2 regions of the Sanguibacter sp. Z6_81 genome follow, and region 2 is predicted to be linked to the other one. Evidence: predicted binding sites of a transcription regulator. Region 2 holds the regulator's gene; the other holds the start of a gene.
The links. The regulator LexA, encoded in region 2, represses DNA repair genes until DNA is damaged. The targets are predictions, from matches to a motif close to TCGAACANNTGTTCGA.

Region 1 (7,042 bases), on a different contig from region 2:
GTGGGTACCTTGGTGGCGTCCTTCGACAGGGCGCTGCTCGCCACCCGGCCCCGGCCCGCGTAGCGCAACCCGGGCACACCGAGCCGGCGCGGGTCCAGCCCGGAGGCCGGGTGTCCGTTGCTGAAGAACTTCGTCTTCGCGAGGAGCTTCATCAGGGGGTGCGTGAAGAGGAACACGACGAGGATGTCGATGAGCGTCGTGAGGCCGAGGGTGAACGCGAACCCGCGGACCCCGCCGACGGCGAGGAAGTACAGCACGACCGCCGCGAGGAAGTTCACCGCGTCGGACGCGAGGATGGTTCGGCGCGCACGTTCCCAGCCGACGTCGACGGCAGACGCCAGCGACCGACCGTCCCGCAGCTCGTCGCGGATGCGTTCGAAGTAGACGATGAACGAGTCGGCGGTGATGCCGATGGCCACGATGAGCCCGGCGACGCCGGGCAACGACAGCCGGTACCCCTGTGTCCAGGACAGCACCGTGATGAGTCCGTAGGTGATGAGTCCGGCGACGAGCAGCGACGCGACGGTCACGAGACCGAGCGCGCGGTACTGGAAGAGCGAGTACACGACGACGAGGAGCAGGCCGATGACGCCGGCGATGAGGCCCTTCTCGAGCTGCTCGCTACCGAGCGTCGCCGAGATCTGGGCCTCGCTCTGCACCTCGAAGGTCAGCGGGAGCGCGCCGAAGTTCAGCTGGTTGGCGAGCTGGGTGGCGCTCTCCCGGTCGAAGGACCCCGTGATCTCGGCCCTGCCGTCGGAGATCACCACGCTGGAGTTGGGCGCGGAGATGACGAGGTTGTCGAGCACCATGGCGAACATGCCAGGGGCGGACGTGGGGGCCGCCGGGTTCCACATGTCGCTGCTCGGCAGGGTCGCCAGACGCGCGGTGGTCTCCGCGAACTTCTTGGTGCCCTCGGAGTTGAACTCGATGTTCACGGCCCACTCGTTGAGCGTCGCGCCCTGCTGGTTCGTCCGCAGGCCCGAGCTCGCGCTGGCGATCTCGGTGCCCGCGATCTCCATCGGGCCGAGGATGTACTTGGCCGAGCCGTCGACGGCGCACACGACCACCGGCTTGCTCGGGCTCGAGTCCCCACCGCCGACGAGGTTCTCGGGAGCCGTGCAGTCGAGGGCGTCGAACTCCGCGAGGAGCTCGGGGGTGACCTGAGCGATGTCGCTCGGGTTCGTCACCGCGGGCTCCGGAGTGGCGAACGGGTCGACCGTGGTCTCCTCCGACGGCTCCGCGGTGGGGTCCGCGCCCGCCGCGGTCTCGTCGGTCGGCACCGCGTCGTCGCCCGCGGCGACGTCCGGTGCCGGGTCGGTCACGCCGTCGCCGGCTGCCTCACCCTCCGTGGCCGCGTCGTCCGCACCCTCAGGGGTCTCCACGGCGGCGGGTCCGCCGAAGTACAGCACCGGGCGGAACTGCATCTGCGCAGACTCCCGCACGAGGTCGAGCGTCTCCTCGGACGGCGTCCCGGGGAGGGCGACGACGATGTTGCTGCCGCCCTGGCTCGTGATCTCCGCCTCGGCGACACCCGACGAGTCCACCCGCTGGCGGATGATCGCGATCGCCTGGTTGACGTCCTCGGTCGTCACCTCCTCGTTGTTCTCGGTGACGGGACGCAGGATGATCTGCGTGCCGCCCTCGAGGTCGAGCGCGAGCTTCGGGGCCCAGGACGCCTTCGTCTCCGGGTTGCTGATGAAGGTCCCGGCGAAGATCGACCCGAAGAGGGCGAGGAGGATGAGCGCGAGTCCGATGAGCGGGCGGCTCGGTCGGGACTTCTTGCGGCTGGTGGTGGCCAACGGAGTGTCTTCTCTCATGCGCGCCGGCAGACACGGTTGCGTCTGCCTGTGGGGCGTCGGACGGGACGAGCGTCCCGGTGGTCTACGAGGCGGCGTCGTCCCGCTTCGGCTTCTCGATGAGCCCCGAGATGTCGTCCGGGACGTTGAACGCCTGCTTGTTCTCGATGTCGACCTTCGCGGGCGTGGCAGCGTCGCCCTCCGCGGTGGATGTGGCATCGATATCCGTCGATGGTGCGTCGACCTGCTTCGCGATCGCGGCGCGGAGCCAGCGGGAGGTGTTCCCCGGGGTCGTCTCGAGCGTGATCTCGTCGTCGGCGACAGCGACCACCGTCCCGAGGTAGCCCGAGGCGGTCATGACGTTGTCACCGGGCTTGAGGTTGTCACGGAACGACAGCGCGGCCTGCTGCTTCTTGCGGGAGCTGCGCGACATGAGGAACATGGCGCCGACAGCGATGACGAGGATGAGGATCATGGGGTCCATGACGGGGAATCACGTCCTGTTCTGCTCAGGGGAACTCATGGAGTCTAGGCGCAGGCACGCCCAAGACACTAACGCCCCAGGTACCCCAAAAGTGCCCGCCCGTGCCCACCGGTCCGGGGCGGGCCGTCACGAGAACAGCATCGGGTCCGAGGCGGGCGGGACGAGTCCGAGGTGCTGCCAGGCCGCCGGGGTCGCGACGCGGCCGCGGGGCGTGCGTCCGACGAGCCCTTCGCGGACGAGGTAGGGCTCGGCCACGGTCTCCACCGTCTCCGGTTCCTCGCCCACGGTCACGGCGAGGGTCGTCAGGCCGACGGGGCCACCTCCGAACCGGGTGCACAGCGCTGTGAGGACCGCGCGGTCCAAGCGGTCGAGACCGAGCGAGTCGACCTCGTAGACGTCGAGGGCCGCATGAGCAGCGCGGAGGTCGAGCGAGCCGTCGCCCCGGACCTGCGCCCAGTCGCGCACGCGTCGGAGCAGCCGGTTCGCGATCCGTGGCGTGCCCCGCGATCGCGAGGCGATCTCGCTCGCGGCCTCGGCCTGGAGCGGCGCGCCGAGGAGCCCGGCCGAGCGGGTGAGCACCCGCTCGAGCTCCTCGGCCGAGTAGAAGTCGAGGTGCCCGGTGAACCCGAAGCGGTCACGCAGCGGCGCGGGCAGCAGCCCGGCGCGCGTCGTCGCGCCCACCACGGTGAAGCGCGGGAGGCTCAGCGGTATCGCGCTGGCGCCGGCCCCCTTGCCGACGACGACGTCCACGCGGAAGTCCTCCATAGCGACATAGAGGAGCTCTTCCGCGGGCCGGGCAAGCCGGTGGATCTCGTCGATGAAGAGCACCTCGCCCTCGTCGAGCGACGACAGGACGGCGGCAAGGTCCCCGGCGTGCTGGATCGCGGGGCCGGAGGTGACGCGCAGCGACGCGCCGAGCTCGGCCGCGATGATCATCGCGAGGGTCGTCTTGCCCAGCCCCGGCGGTCCGGAGAGCAGGACGTGGTCGGGCGCGGCGCCGCGCCCGAGCGCAGCCTGCAGCACGAGGGAGAGCTGGTCACGCACGACGCATTGTCCGACGAACTCGTCGAGGGTGCGTGGACGGAGCGCGGCCTCGGCTGCACGCTCGAGCTCGTCCGCCCCCGCGCCGGTCGTGCGTGCGGGCGTGAGGTCGAGGCCGAGGGCGTCGAGCTGGGCGTCGACGTCCGCGTCATCCACGGGAGCCGCCCAGCACCTTGAGGGCGGAGCGCAGCACCGTGGGCACCTCGGCCGCAGCCACCTCGGTGCTCCCGGCGTCCGAGAGCACGACGGCGATCGCGTCCTGTGCCACCTTTGCGGACCAGCCCAGGCCGACGAGCGCCTCGACCACCTGCTCGGTGTGGTCCCCTGCAGGCGCCGCACCTGCGTGGCCGTGTGCCGCCCCGGCGTCGCCGGCAGGTGCACCGAGCTTCCCGCCGAGCTCGAGGATGAGTCGCTGCGCACCCTTCTGCCCGATGCCGGGGACGCGCGTGAGGGCTTTGACGTCCTCCGCGGCCACCGCGCGCCTCAGGGCGTCGGGGGTGAGCACGGCGAGCAGGGCGAGGGCGAGCCGCGGGCCGACCCCGCTGACGGTCTGCGTCGTCTCGAAGATCGACCGCTCGTCGTCGTCGGCGAACCCGAACAGCGTGAGGGAGTCCTCCCGCACGACGAGGCTCGTGGCGAGCGTCACCGGGTTCCCGGTGCGCAGACCCGCGAGGGTGGCCGGGGTCGCATGCACGAGGTAGCCGATTCCGTTCACCTGGACGACCGCACTGTCCAGACGCACGGACTGCACGGTTCCGCTGAGTGACGAGATCACGCTGGTTCCACCTCTGACTCCATCGAGCGACGCGGTCGCGTCCCACCGGTACCGGCCCCGCAGGTGCGGAGCGTGCGAACACGTGTACTAATCGCTCACCGTACCAACCCTCAGCGGGTGCCCTTCGCCCGACGCGCCGCCTGCTCCGCGGACGCCCAGGCGCGCTGCGCAGGCGTGAGCTCGGACCGCTCGACGGAGTCGAGCAGGGCCGCGGGCCTCCACAGCTGGCAGATCGCCAGCGCCAGGGCGTCGGCGGCATCCGCCGGCCGAGGGATCTCGGCGAGCCCGAGGATGCTCGCGACCATCCGTTGCACCTGGGCCTTCTCGGCCCGCCCGTTGCCGCTCACGGCGGCCTTGACCTCGCTCGGGGTGTGCATCGCGACGGGTATCCCACGCCGCGCGGCCGCGAGCATCGTCAGCCCGGCCACCTGGGCCGTGCCCATGACGGTGGAGACGTTGTGCTGGGCGAACACCCGCTCCACCGCAACGACGTCCGGGCGGTGGCGGTCCAACCAGGCCTCGACGACCTCGGCGATCGTGAGCAGCCGGCGATCGACGGACAGGTCCGGCGACGACGTCGCGACCCCGACGGCGACGAGCGCCGCCCGGCGCCCGGGCACGGAGTCGACGACGCCGATCCCGCACCGGGTGAGACCGGGGTCCACGCCAAGTACCCGCACTCCCCCGCCCTCCGGTCGTGCCCGTCGAACCGGACCGTTCAGTCGTTCTCGAGCTCGGCCATGACCTCGTCCGACGCGTCGAAGTTCGAGTAGACGTTCTGCACGTCGTCCGAGTCCTCGAGCGCATCGATGAGTCGGAGAACCTTGCGTGCTCCGTCGGCGTCCACCTCGACCTGCATCGACGGGTGGAACACGACGTCAGCGGAGTCGTACTCGATGCCCGCTTCCTGCAGGGAGGTCCGCACGGCCACGAGGTCCGAGGGCTCCGAGAGGACCTCGAACGACTCTCCGAAGTCGTTGACCTCCTCGCCACCGGCCTCGAGCACCGCTTCCATCACCGCATCCTCGTCGGTGCCCTCCTTGGGCACGATGACGACGCCCTTGCGGGAGAACAGGTACGCGACCGAGCCCGGGTCGGCCATCTGGCCACCGTTGCGGGAGAACGCCGTGCGCACCTCAGCAGCTGCGCGGTTGCGGTTGTCGGTCAGGCACTCGACGAGCAGGGCGATGCCGCCGGACGCATACCCCTCGTAGAGGATCGTCTGGTAGTCGGCCCCACCGGCCTCCTGACCCGAGCCACGCTTGACGGCGCGGTCGATGTTGTCGTTGGGGACGGAGGTCTTCTTCGCCTTCTGGATGGCGTCGAAGAGCGTGGGGTTACCGGCGACGTCTCCGCCACCGGTGCGCGCCGCCACCTCGATGTTCTTGATGAGCTTCGCGAAGAGCTTGCCGCGACGAGCGTCGACGACGGCCTTCTTGTGCTTGGTGGTGGCCCATTTGGAGTGACCTGACATGCGTTAGTACTCCTTGCGAACGATCGATACGAACATCTCGTGGACCCGGGCGTCGCCCGTGATCTCCGGATGAAATGAGGTTGCCAGCACAGAGCCCTGTCGAACCGCGACAATCCTACCGGCGGCAGGGCCGCCCTGGATGGTCGCGAGGGCCTCGGCCTTCTCGCCCACCTCCTCCACCCACGGTGCACGGATGAACGCCGCGTGGAAAGGAGGACCGTCGATGCCGTCGACCTCGAGGTCGGTCTCGAACGAGTCCACCTGCCGACCGAAGGCGTTGCGCCGGACGGTGATGTCGAGACCACCGACGGTCTGCTGGTCGTTCGTGCCGTCGAGCACGCGGTCAGCCAGGAGGATCATGCCTGCGCACGAGCCGTACACCGGCAGTCCGTCTGTGATGGCTGTGCGCAGCGGTTCGTAGAGGTCGAAGATGCGCAGCAGCTTGTCGATCGTCGTGGACTCGCCGCCGGGCAGCACGAGACCGTCGATCGCCGCGAGCTCCGCGGGCCGCCGCACGCCCGTCGTCCGGGCACCTGCGGACTCGAGGGCCGCGCGGTGCTCGCGGACGTCTCCCTGCAGGGCCAGGACACCGATGAGAGGATTCACGAGGAGACATCGTACGCGTGGGGGACATCGCGTCCGCACGCCGTGGGTCCGACCTCGCTAGGGTGGCCGCACGTCCCCCGCCCTGCCCCGCCCCGCCGTGGCACCCGCCCATGAGGAGCCGCTGTGTACCAGTCGCCCACACCGCCCGCGTTCCCGTACGGCCCGACGCCGGTGCGGCCCGGAACCCGCGGGCCGAAGATCCTCACGCTCATCGGCGTGGTGACGCTCGTCCTGGGTGCGGTCCTCGTCGTCGGCGCGGTCGGCCGCTTCACGGACCTCGTCCCCGACGGGTTCTTCGCCGCCGAGTCCGAGACGAACGCGTACGTGCGGGGCAGCATGCCGGTGCCGGGCACCGCCGACGTCGATGCTGTGGCGGACCGGCGGTACGGGGTCGTCCAGAGCGGCGGGACCCGGACGCTGCCGTCCGACGCTGTCACCGTGGAGGGCCCGGACGGCCAGGAGGTGCCGGTGGTGGCGCGCACCCGCTCGTCGCCGGACGACAGCACCCCGTCCGCGGACAGCACGTCGTCCACCGACGTGGTGACGGTCGACGACGTCGGGAGCTTCAGGACGCACGAGGCAGGTACGTACACGGTCACGGTGACGCCGCCCGCGGGCTTCGACGCGAGCGGCGTCGAGGTCCGTGTCGTCGACGAGGAGTTCCTCGGGGACATCGCGGCTGACGCGGGTACCGGGATCCTCCAGCTCGTCGCCGGGTGTCTCGTGGGGTTCGTGGGGCTCGGGCTGACGATCGGCGGGGGCGTGTGGTGGGCAGTCCGCGCCGACGCACGCCGGCGCGCGGTGCCGCCCGGTGCGGTGTACCCGCGGCCCTACTGACGCGCCCGGCGCACGCGTCCCGTCCGTCC
Region 2 (7,042 bases):
ACACCAACGCCGGCAAGTCGAGTCTCCTCAACGCGCTGACCGGGGCCGGGGTGCTCGTCGAGAACGCGCTCTTCGCCACCCTCGACCCGACGGTGCGACGCACCCAGACCCCGGACGGGCGCGTCTACACGCTCGCGGACACGGTCGGGTTCGTCCGTTCCCTGCCGCACCAGCTCGTCGAAGCGTTCCGCTCGACCCTCGAGGAGGTTGCAGACGCCGATCTTCTCCTGCACATCGTCGATGCGTCCCACCCGGACCCCGAGGGCCAGATCGCGGCCGTGCGCCACGTCCTCGCCGACATCCCGGGGATGGAGGACGTGCCTGAGGTCATCGTCCTCAACAAGGCGGACGTCGCGAGCGCCGAGACGATCACCCGGCTGCAGAGCCGGGAACGCAGCACGGTGGTCGTCTCGGCGCGATCCGGTGAGGGGATCCCCGAGCTGCTCGACTACATCTCGGCGTCGTTGCCCCGTCCCGGTGTGTCCGTCGACCTCGTCGTGCCGTACGACCGGGGGGACCTGCTGAGCCGGGTTCACCTGGAGGGCGAGATCGATCACCTCGAGCACATCGAGTCAGGGACGCTCCTGCGTGGCCGCGTCGAGGACGGCCTGGCGGCGGAGCTGTCTGCGGTGGCCGTGCGCGGGTGACGCGGCGTGCGCGGCTGCGGTCGCGGTACACCCCCGCGTTCCTTGAGGACGCCGCCTCTGGTCCGCCCGGTGACCGTAGACTCACCCGGTGAGTTCCACGAGCACGCCCCGGCCGACGGCGACGCCGGACACGGAGGCCGTGCACGAGCTGCTCGACCTCGCTGTGGCCAGGTTGGGCGGCGCGCGGCGGGAAGGCCAGCACGTCATGGCGGCGGCGGTGGCGTCTGCGATGACGAGCGGCGAGCATCTCCTCGTCCAGGCCGGCACAGGGACCGGGAAGTCGCTCGGCTACCTCGTCCCCGCCGTCCAGCACGCCGTCCACAGCGCAGAGCGCGTCATCGTCTCGACGGCGACCCTGGCGCTGCAGCGTCAGATCATGACGCGGGACCTGCCGCTCGTCGCCGACACGCTCGCCCCGCACCTGCCGCGGCGTCCCCGGCTCGCACTGCTCAAGGGATGGCACAACTACGCCTGCCGCCACAAGATCGCCGGCGGGTACCCGGCCGACGACGCGGGCACCTTGTTCGACATGCCCCGCACGGACGGCCCCCCGGACCCGTTCGACGCTCCACCGGGCGCGTCCCCGTCGCGACAGGAGCAGAGCAGTGCCGGGCTCGTGCAGCAGATCCTCCGGCTGCGCGAGTGGGCGGAGGAGTCGGAGACGGGTGACCGCGACGACCTGACGCCCGGCGTCTCGGACCGGGCCTGGCGGCAGGTCTCCGTGAACTCCCTCGAGTGCCTCGGGCAGCGGTGCCCGCTCATCACCGAGTGCTTCCCCGAGAGGGCACGAGGTCTCGCTCGTGAGGCGGACGTCGTCGTGACGAACCACGCCATGCTCGGTATCGCTGCCACCGGGTCGCCCAACGTCCTGCCCGAGCACGCCGTCCTCGTCGTCGACGAGGCGCACGAGCTCCCCGACCGTGTCACGGCAGCCGCGACCGTCGAGCTGTCGGTCGCCTCCGTCGAGCATGCTGCGCGGCAGGCGCGGCGCCACGGCGGTGTCCTCACCACCGACCTGGACGCCGCGTCCGCCCAGCTCGGCGCGGTCCTCGCCTCCCTCCCGGCAGAGCGCTTCCCTGACGGCCTCCCGGAAGCGGCGCGCGCCGCGGTCGCGGCGGTGCGCGATGCGGCGCGCGCGGTCATGAGCGAGCTCAAGCCCGACACGCCCACGAGCGGGGACGGTGGAGCTGCGAGCAGCGGTCTGAAGATGGCGTCCTCGAGCATGCTCGTCGTCTTCGAGATCGCGGAGCGGATGACGGGCGAGTCCTCGGAGTTCGACGTGCTGTGGTGCTCGCGCGCGGGCGAAGGCGGGTTCGGTGCGGGCATGTCCAAGCTCCATGCGGCACCGCTGGGCGTGTCCGGCCTCATGCGCACCGGCCTGTGGGACGAGAAGGTCGGAGTGCTCACGTCCGCGACGCTCGCGCTGGGGGACTCCTTCGACCCCATCGCCCGTTCGGTGGGCCTCGAGCCGTCGTCCGCCGTGCCGGGTGAGGCCAGCGCTGCGCCCGCGCCACGCTGGCGGGGAACGGACGTCGGGAGCCCGTTCGACTACCCGCGGCAGGGCATCCTCTACATCGCGAGCAAGCTCCCGGTGCCGGGCCAGCAGGCCACGACCGATGCTCAGATCGACGAGATGGCTGCCCTCATCACCGCGGCAGGGGGGCGCACGCTCGGTCTCTTCTCGTCGCGGCGGGCCGCGGAGCGCGCTGCCGAGCTGCTCCGCGAGCGTCTTGACGTGCCGATCCTGTGCCAGGGGGACGACCAGCTCCCGACCCTCGTCCGGCAGTTCGCCGAGGACGACGCCACCTGCTTGTTCGGCACGCTCTCCTTGTGGCAGGGCGTCGACGTGCCCGGTTCCGCCTGCCAGCTCGTCCTCATCGACAGGATCCCTTTCCCCCGTCCGGACGACCCCGTCAAGGCCGCCCGCGCACGCTACGTCGAGTCGCACGGCGGCAACGGCTTCATGCAGGTCTCGGCCTCCCATGCGGCGTTGCTGCTCGCACAAGGGGCTGGCCGGCTCGTGCGGACGACGTCGGACCGGGGAGTCGTCGCGGTCCTCGACCCGCGCCTCGCGACCGCCCGGTACGGGCCGTTCCTCGTCCGGACCCTTCCTGACTTCTGGCGGACCACCGACCGGGCGGTCGCCGAAGCGGCGCTGAGCCGACTCGCTGGCCTACCCTGACGTGAAGGGTCTCTCCGGCCCGCCCCAGTGACCAGGACCGCGTGGAGGAAGAATGACCGACGAAGAATCGCCCGAGATCGGCGAGACCGGCCCGATACCCGCCTCGGCCCGTCGCAAGACGACGAAGGTGGCGGTCGTGGGGGCTGGCGCGGTCGGTTCGACGATGGCCTACGCCGCTCTCATGCGGGGCTCCGCGCGAACCGTCGCGCTCTATGACATCAACAAGGCGAAGGTCGAGGCCGAAGCGCTCGACCTCGCGCACGGCATCCAGTTCATGCCGATGGCCGAGGTGCTCGGCTCTGACGACATCTCGGTCTGCGAGGGCGCGGACGTCATCATGGTGACGGCTGGCGCCAAGCAGAAGCCGGGCCAGACCCGGATCGACCTCGCCGAGGCCACGATCGGCCTCGTGTCGAAGATCCTCCCGCAGCTGCAGGCGGTCGCTCCGGACGCCATCTACGTCATGGTCACCAACCCGGTGGACATCGTCACGTACGCGGCGCTGAAGATCTCCGGGCTCCCCCCGACCCAGCTCTTCGGCTCGGGCACGGTGCTCGACTCCTCCCGGTTGCGCTACCTCGTGGCCGCGCACTGCGGGGTGGCCGTGCAGAACGTCCACGCGTACATGGCCGGGGAGCACGGCGACAGCGAGATCCCGCTGTGGAGCTCTGCATCCATCGGCGGGGTTCCGCTCCTCGACTGGAACGGTGTCGGCGGGGGCGGGCCGCTCACCCAGGAGGTGCGCGAGTCCATCGCCCACGAGGTGGTGCACTCGGCCTACCGGATCATCGAGGGCAAGGGCGCGACGAACTATGCGGTGGCCCTCGCGGGCTCGCGGATCATCGAGGCGATCCTCCAGGACGAGCATCGGATCCTGCCCGTCTCGACCCTGCTGGACGACTACTACGGCATCAGCGACATCTGCCTGTCCGTGCCGTCCGTCGTGGGACGCGCAGGCTGTACGGAACGACTCGCCGTGCCGCTGTCCCCGACCGAGATCCGGGGCCTGCAGCGCTCGGCCGCCGCGCTCACGCAGGTCGCTCGACGGTTCGGGTTCTGACCCACCACGCGCGCGCGTACGCACACCGCCCCGCGGCCCCGGAAGGGGTCGCGGGGCGGTGTGCGTTCTGGCTGCGCGCGATGCGCGTCGTGGGCTGGGGCGGTCAGAGGCTGCGAAGGACCGAGACGACGCGGCCGAGGATCGTCGACTCGTCTCCGGGGATCGGACTGAACGCCGGGTTGTGCGGCATGAGCCACACATGGCCGTCGCTGCGCTTGAACGTCTTGACCGTCGCCTCGCCGTCGATCATCGCAGCGACGATCTGTCCGTTCTCCGCGACCGGCTGACGTCGCACGACCACCCAGTCCCCGTCACAGATGGCCGCGTCGATCATCGACTCCCCGCTGACCCGCAGGAGGAAGAGGTCACCGTCGCCGACGAGCTGTCGGGGGAGTGCGAACACGTCCTCGACGACCTGCTCGGCGAGCACCGGGCCACCGGCGGCGATCCGGCCGACGAGGGGGACGTACGTGGCAGCGGGACGGGCATCGAGCTCGCCCTCGCTCCCGCCCTCCTCCCAGCTCTCCTGCTGCCGGGCGGCCGGGTCGTCGCCTGCGGGAAGGACGAGCTCCATCGCCCGTGGGCGGTTGGGGTCGCGTCGCAGGTATCCCTTGCGTTCAAGTGCCGTGAGCTGGTGCTTGACGCTCGAGGGACTGTTGAGGCCGACGGCGTCACCGATCTCCCGCATGCTCGGGGCATAGCCGCGGGCGTCGAGCGACGACCGGATCGTCTCGAGCACCCGCCGCTGGCGCGCACTGAGTCCGTCGGCCGGCTCGCTCGACGCAGCTCCCTGGCCGGGAGCGACGCTCTGCGCAGCGGCCTTGCTGATGTTCGTCACCACGAGGGTCCTCCGGTCGTCGTCCGCGCCCGTCGCGCGCCTGGTGGCCACCCTGTCCGCGCCCGGTGTCAGTGGGTCGTGGTCGAGTGCGTCTCGACGGTTCTGCCTCAGCCTAGGGCTGTGCCGCCCACGTTTCAAACACATGTTCGAGCGTGTTGGGCCCGACCCCTTGCCATCTGGGGCGTCGTTCGTACACTTGTTCTACGAACATGTGTTCGATCGCGGGGTCCGGCTGACGCCGACCCGCGAACTGGAAGGAGCGATCATGGCGCACAGCACGAGCGCAACCGGGGCCCTGGCGGCCCGTCCGACGAGCGCCCGCACGATCCGGGAACCCGACCTCGTCCTCACGCGCCGCGGACGTGTCGTCCTGTGGATGCTCGCGGTGATGCTCGTGCTCGGGGGCGTGCTCCTCGGCGGGCGCGCGCTCGCAGGCGGACCGGGGGATCCCGTCGAGGTGGTGCCGTACACGATCGCCCAGGGCGAGACGGTGTGGGCACTCGCCTCCTCGGTCGCGCTGCCGGGGGAGGACGTGCGTGATGTCGTCGCCGACATCATCACCCTCAACGGGCGCAGCAGCGCTGCCTTGCAGGTGGGCGAGCAGATCCTCCTGCCCGTGCGCTGAGGGTAAGCACGTGCGCGGGCGGCCGGGTCCCGCGTAGGGTGGCACCGGACAGCGGGTCGATCGACGCTCGCAGTCGATGCTCAGGAGGCGCCCGTGCACTGCCCGTTCTGCCGTCACCCGGACTCTCGTGTGGTCGACTCCCGCACCTCCGACGACGGCGCCTCGATCCGGCGACGTCGCCAGTGCCCTGAGTGCAGCCGACGGTTCACCACCCTGGAGACCGCGAGCCTCTCCGTCGTCAAGCGATCCGGAGTCACCGAGCCGTTCAGCCGCGAGAAGGTTGTCAACGGTGTACGGAAGGCGTGCCAGGGGAGGCCGGTGAGCGAGGATGACCTCGCGCTGCTCGCACAACGCGTCGAGGAGTCGGTCCGCGCGACGGGAAGCGCCGAGCTCGACGCCTACGAGATCGGCCTGACGATCCTCGGCCCGCTGCGCGAGCTCGACGAGGTCGCGTATCTGCGCTTCGCGAGCGTGTACCAGGGGTTTGATTCCCTCGAGGACTTCGAGGCAGCGATCAACCTGCTCCGTGCTGAGCACGAGCAGGCCGCAGCGGCGGACAACGACGGCCCAGGCAGCGACCGGCACGACGACGAAGAGGAGGCCTCATGACGCACGACAGCGAGGACAAGGACACCGCGGCGGTCAGCGCGGACACGAAGGCGAAGTTCAAGGAGGCGCTGGAGCGCAAGAACGCAGCGCGCCACAGAACGAGCGAGGGATCGTCGAACACCGGGTCGGTGCACTCCTCTGAGACCACCGGACCCGTGCAGCGCACGTTCCGACGCAAGTCGGGCTGAGTCCCGCTCACCGTCACAGGCCGTGGCGGTGCCTCCTGTTACTGCGCGTCCGCGACGACGAAGGGCCCGTACCGTGGTCAACGGTTCGGGCCCTTCGTCGTGTCCGGGGCAGGTCAGGCGCGCGCCTCGGTGAGGACGCGGAGCTTGATCGTCTGGTCCATGCCCCGCAGCGCCTCGATCACCGCTGCCTCGAGCGTCGACCCGACGTCCGTGACGACGTAGCCGATCTCCCCGCGGGTAGCCAGCAGCTGGCCTTCGATGTTCGTGCCGTGCTCGGCCAACGTCTTGTTCACCGCGGCCAGCACGCCAGGGGTGTTGCGGTGCAGGTGGGCAACGCGGGCGACCCCGGTGGAGTTCTCCAGCGCGAGGTTGGGCATGTTCACGCTGAGCGTCGTCGTGCCGGTGCGGACGTAGTCACGGATCTTGTTCGCGACGAACACCCCGATGGCTTCCTGCGCCTCAAGGGTCGAACCGCCGATGTGCGGCGTGAGGATGACGTTCGGCAGACCGCGGAGCTCGGACTCGAATGCGTCACCCCGCTTCTTCGGCTCGTGCGGGAACACGTCGATCGCGGCACCCGCGAGGTGGCCCGAGACGATGGCCTCGCGGAGCGCGGCGGTGTCGACGACGAAGCCGCGGGAGAGGTTGAGGAAGACCGCCCCTCGCTTCATCTGCTGGAGCTGCGCGGCACCGAAGAGGCCGGCGTTGCCGCTTCGGCCGTCGACGTGGAGCGTGACGATGTCCGCGACGGCGAGGAGCTCCTCGAGGGTGTCCAGCCGGCGTGCGTTGCCGAGCGCGAGCTTCTCAGAGGTGTCGAAGAACACCACGGACATGCCGAGGTTCTCAGCGAGCACGGAGAGCTGGGTGCCGATGTTCCCGTACCCGACGATGCC

Region 1: a site for LexA is predicted at 4,171-4,186, ahead of ruvA (Holliday junction branch migration protein RuvA). Genes of this name have one in related genera too.

The regions. Positions count from the first base shown of each region.
Region 1 covers NZ_JBXUFV010000002.1:374,141-381,182, forward strand. The annotation lists gene secD (protein translocase subunit SecD) at 1-1,799, opposite strand, end outside; gene yajC (preprotein translocase subunit YajC) at 1,882-2,280, opposite strand; gene ruvB (Holliday junction branch migration DNA helicase RuvB) at 2,407-3,477, opposite strand; gene ruvA (Holliday junction branch migration protein RuvA) at 3,470-4,096, opposite strand; gene ruvC (crossover junction endodeoxyribonuclease RuvC) at 4,207-4,776, opposite strand; gene AC2AXK_RS06730 (YebC/PmpR family DNA-binding transcriptional regulator) at 4,815-5,570, opposite strand; gene pdxT (pyridoxal 5'-phosphate synthase glutaminase subunit PdxT) at 5,574-6,176, opposite strand; gene AC2AXK_RS06740 (hypothetical protein) at 6,300-7,013, shown strand.
Region 2 covers NZ_JBXUFV010000003.1:466,108-473,149, forward strand. The annotation lists gene hflX (GTPase HflX) at 1-647, shown strand, start outside; gene AC2AXK_RS10565 (ATP-dependent DNA helicase) at 736-2,829, shown strand; gene AC2AXK_RS10570 (L-lactate dehydrogenase) at 2,882-3,889, shown strand; gene lexA (transcriptional repressor LexA) at 3,993-4,727, opposite strand; gene AC2AXK_RS10580 (LysM peptidoglycan-binding domain-containing protein) at 4,993-5,352, shown strand; gene nrdR (transcriptional regulator NrdR) at 5,446-5,961, shown strand; gene AC2AXK_RS10590 (DUF5302 domain-containing protein) at 5,958-6,149, shown strand; gene serA (phosphoglycerate dehydrogenase) at 6,263-7,042, opposite strand, start outside.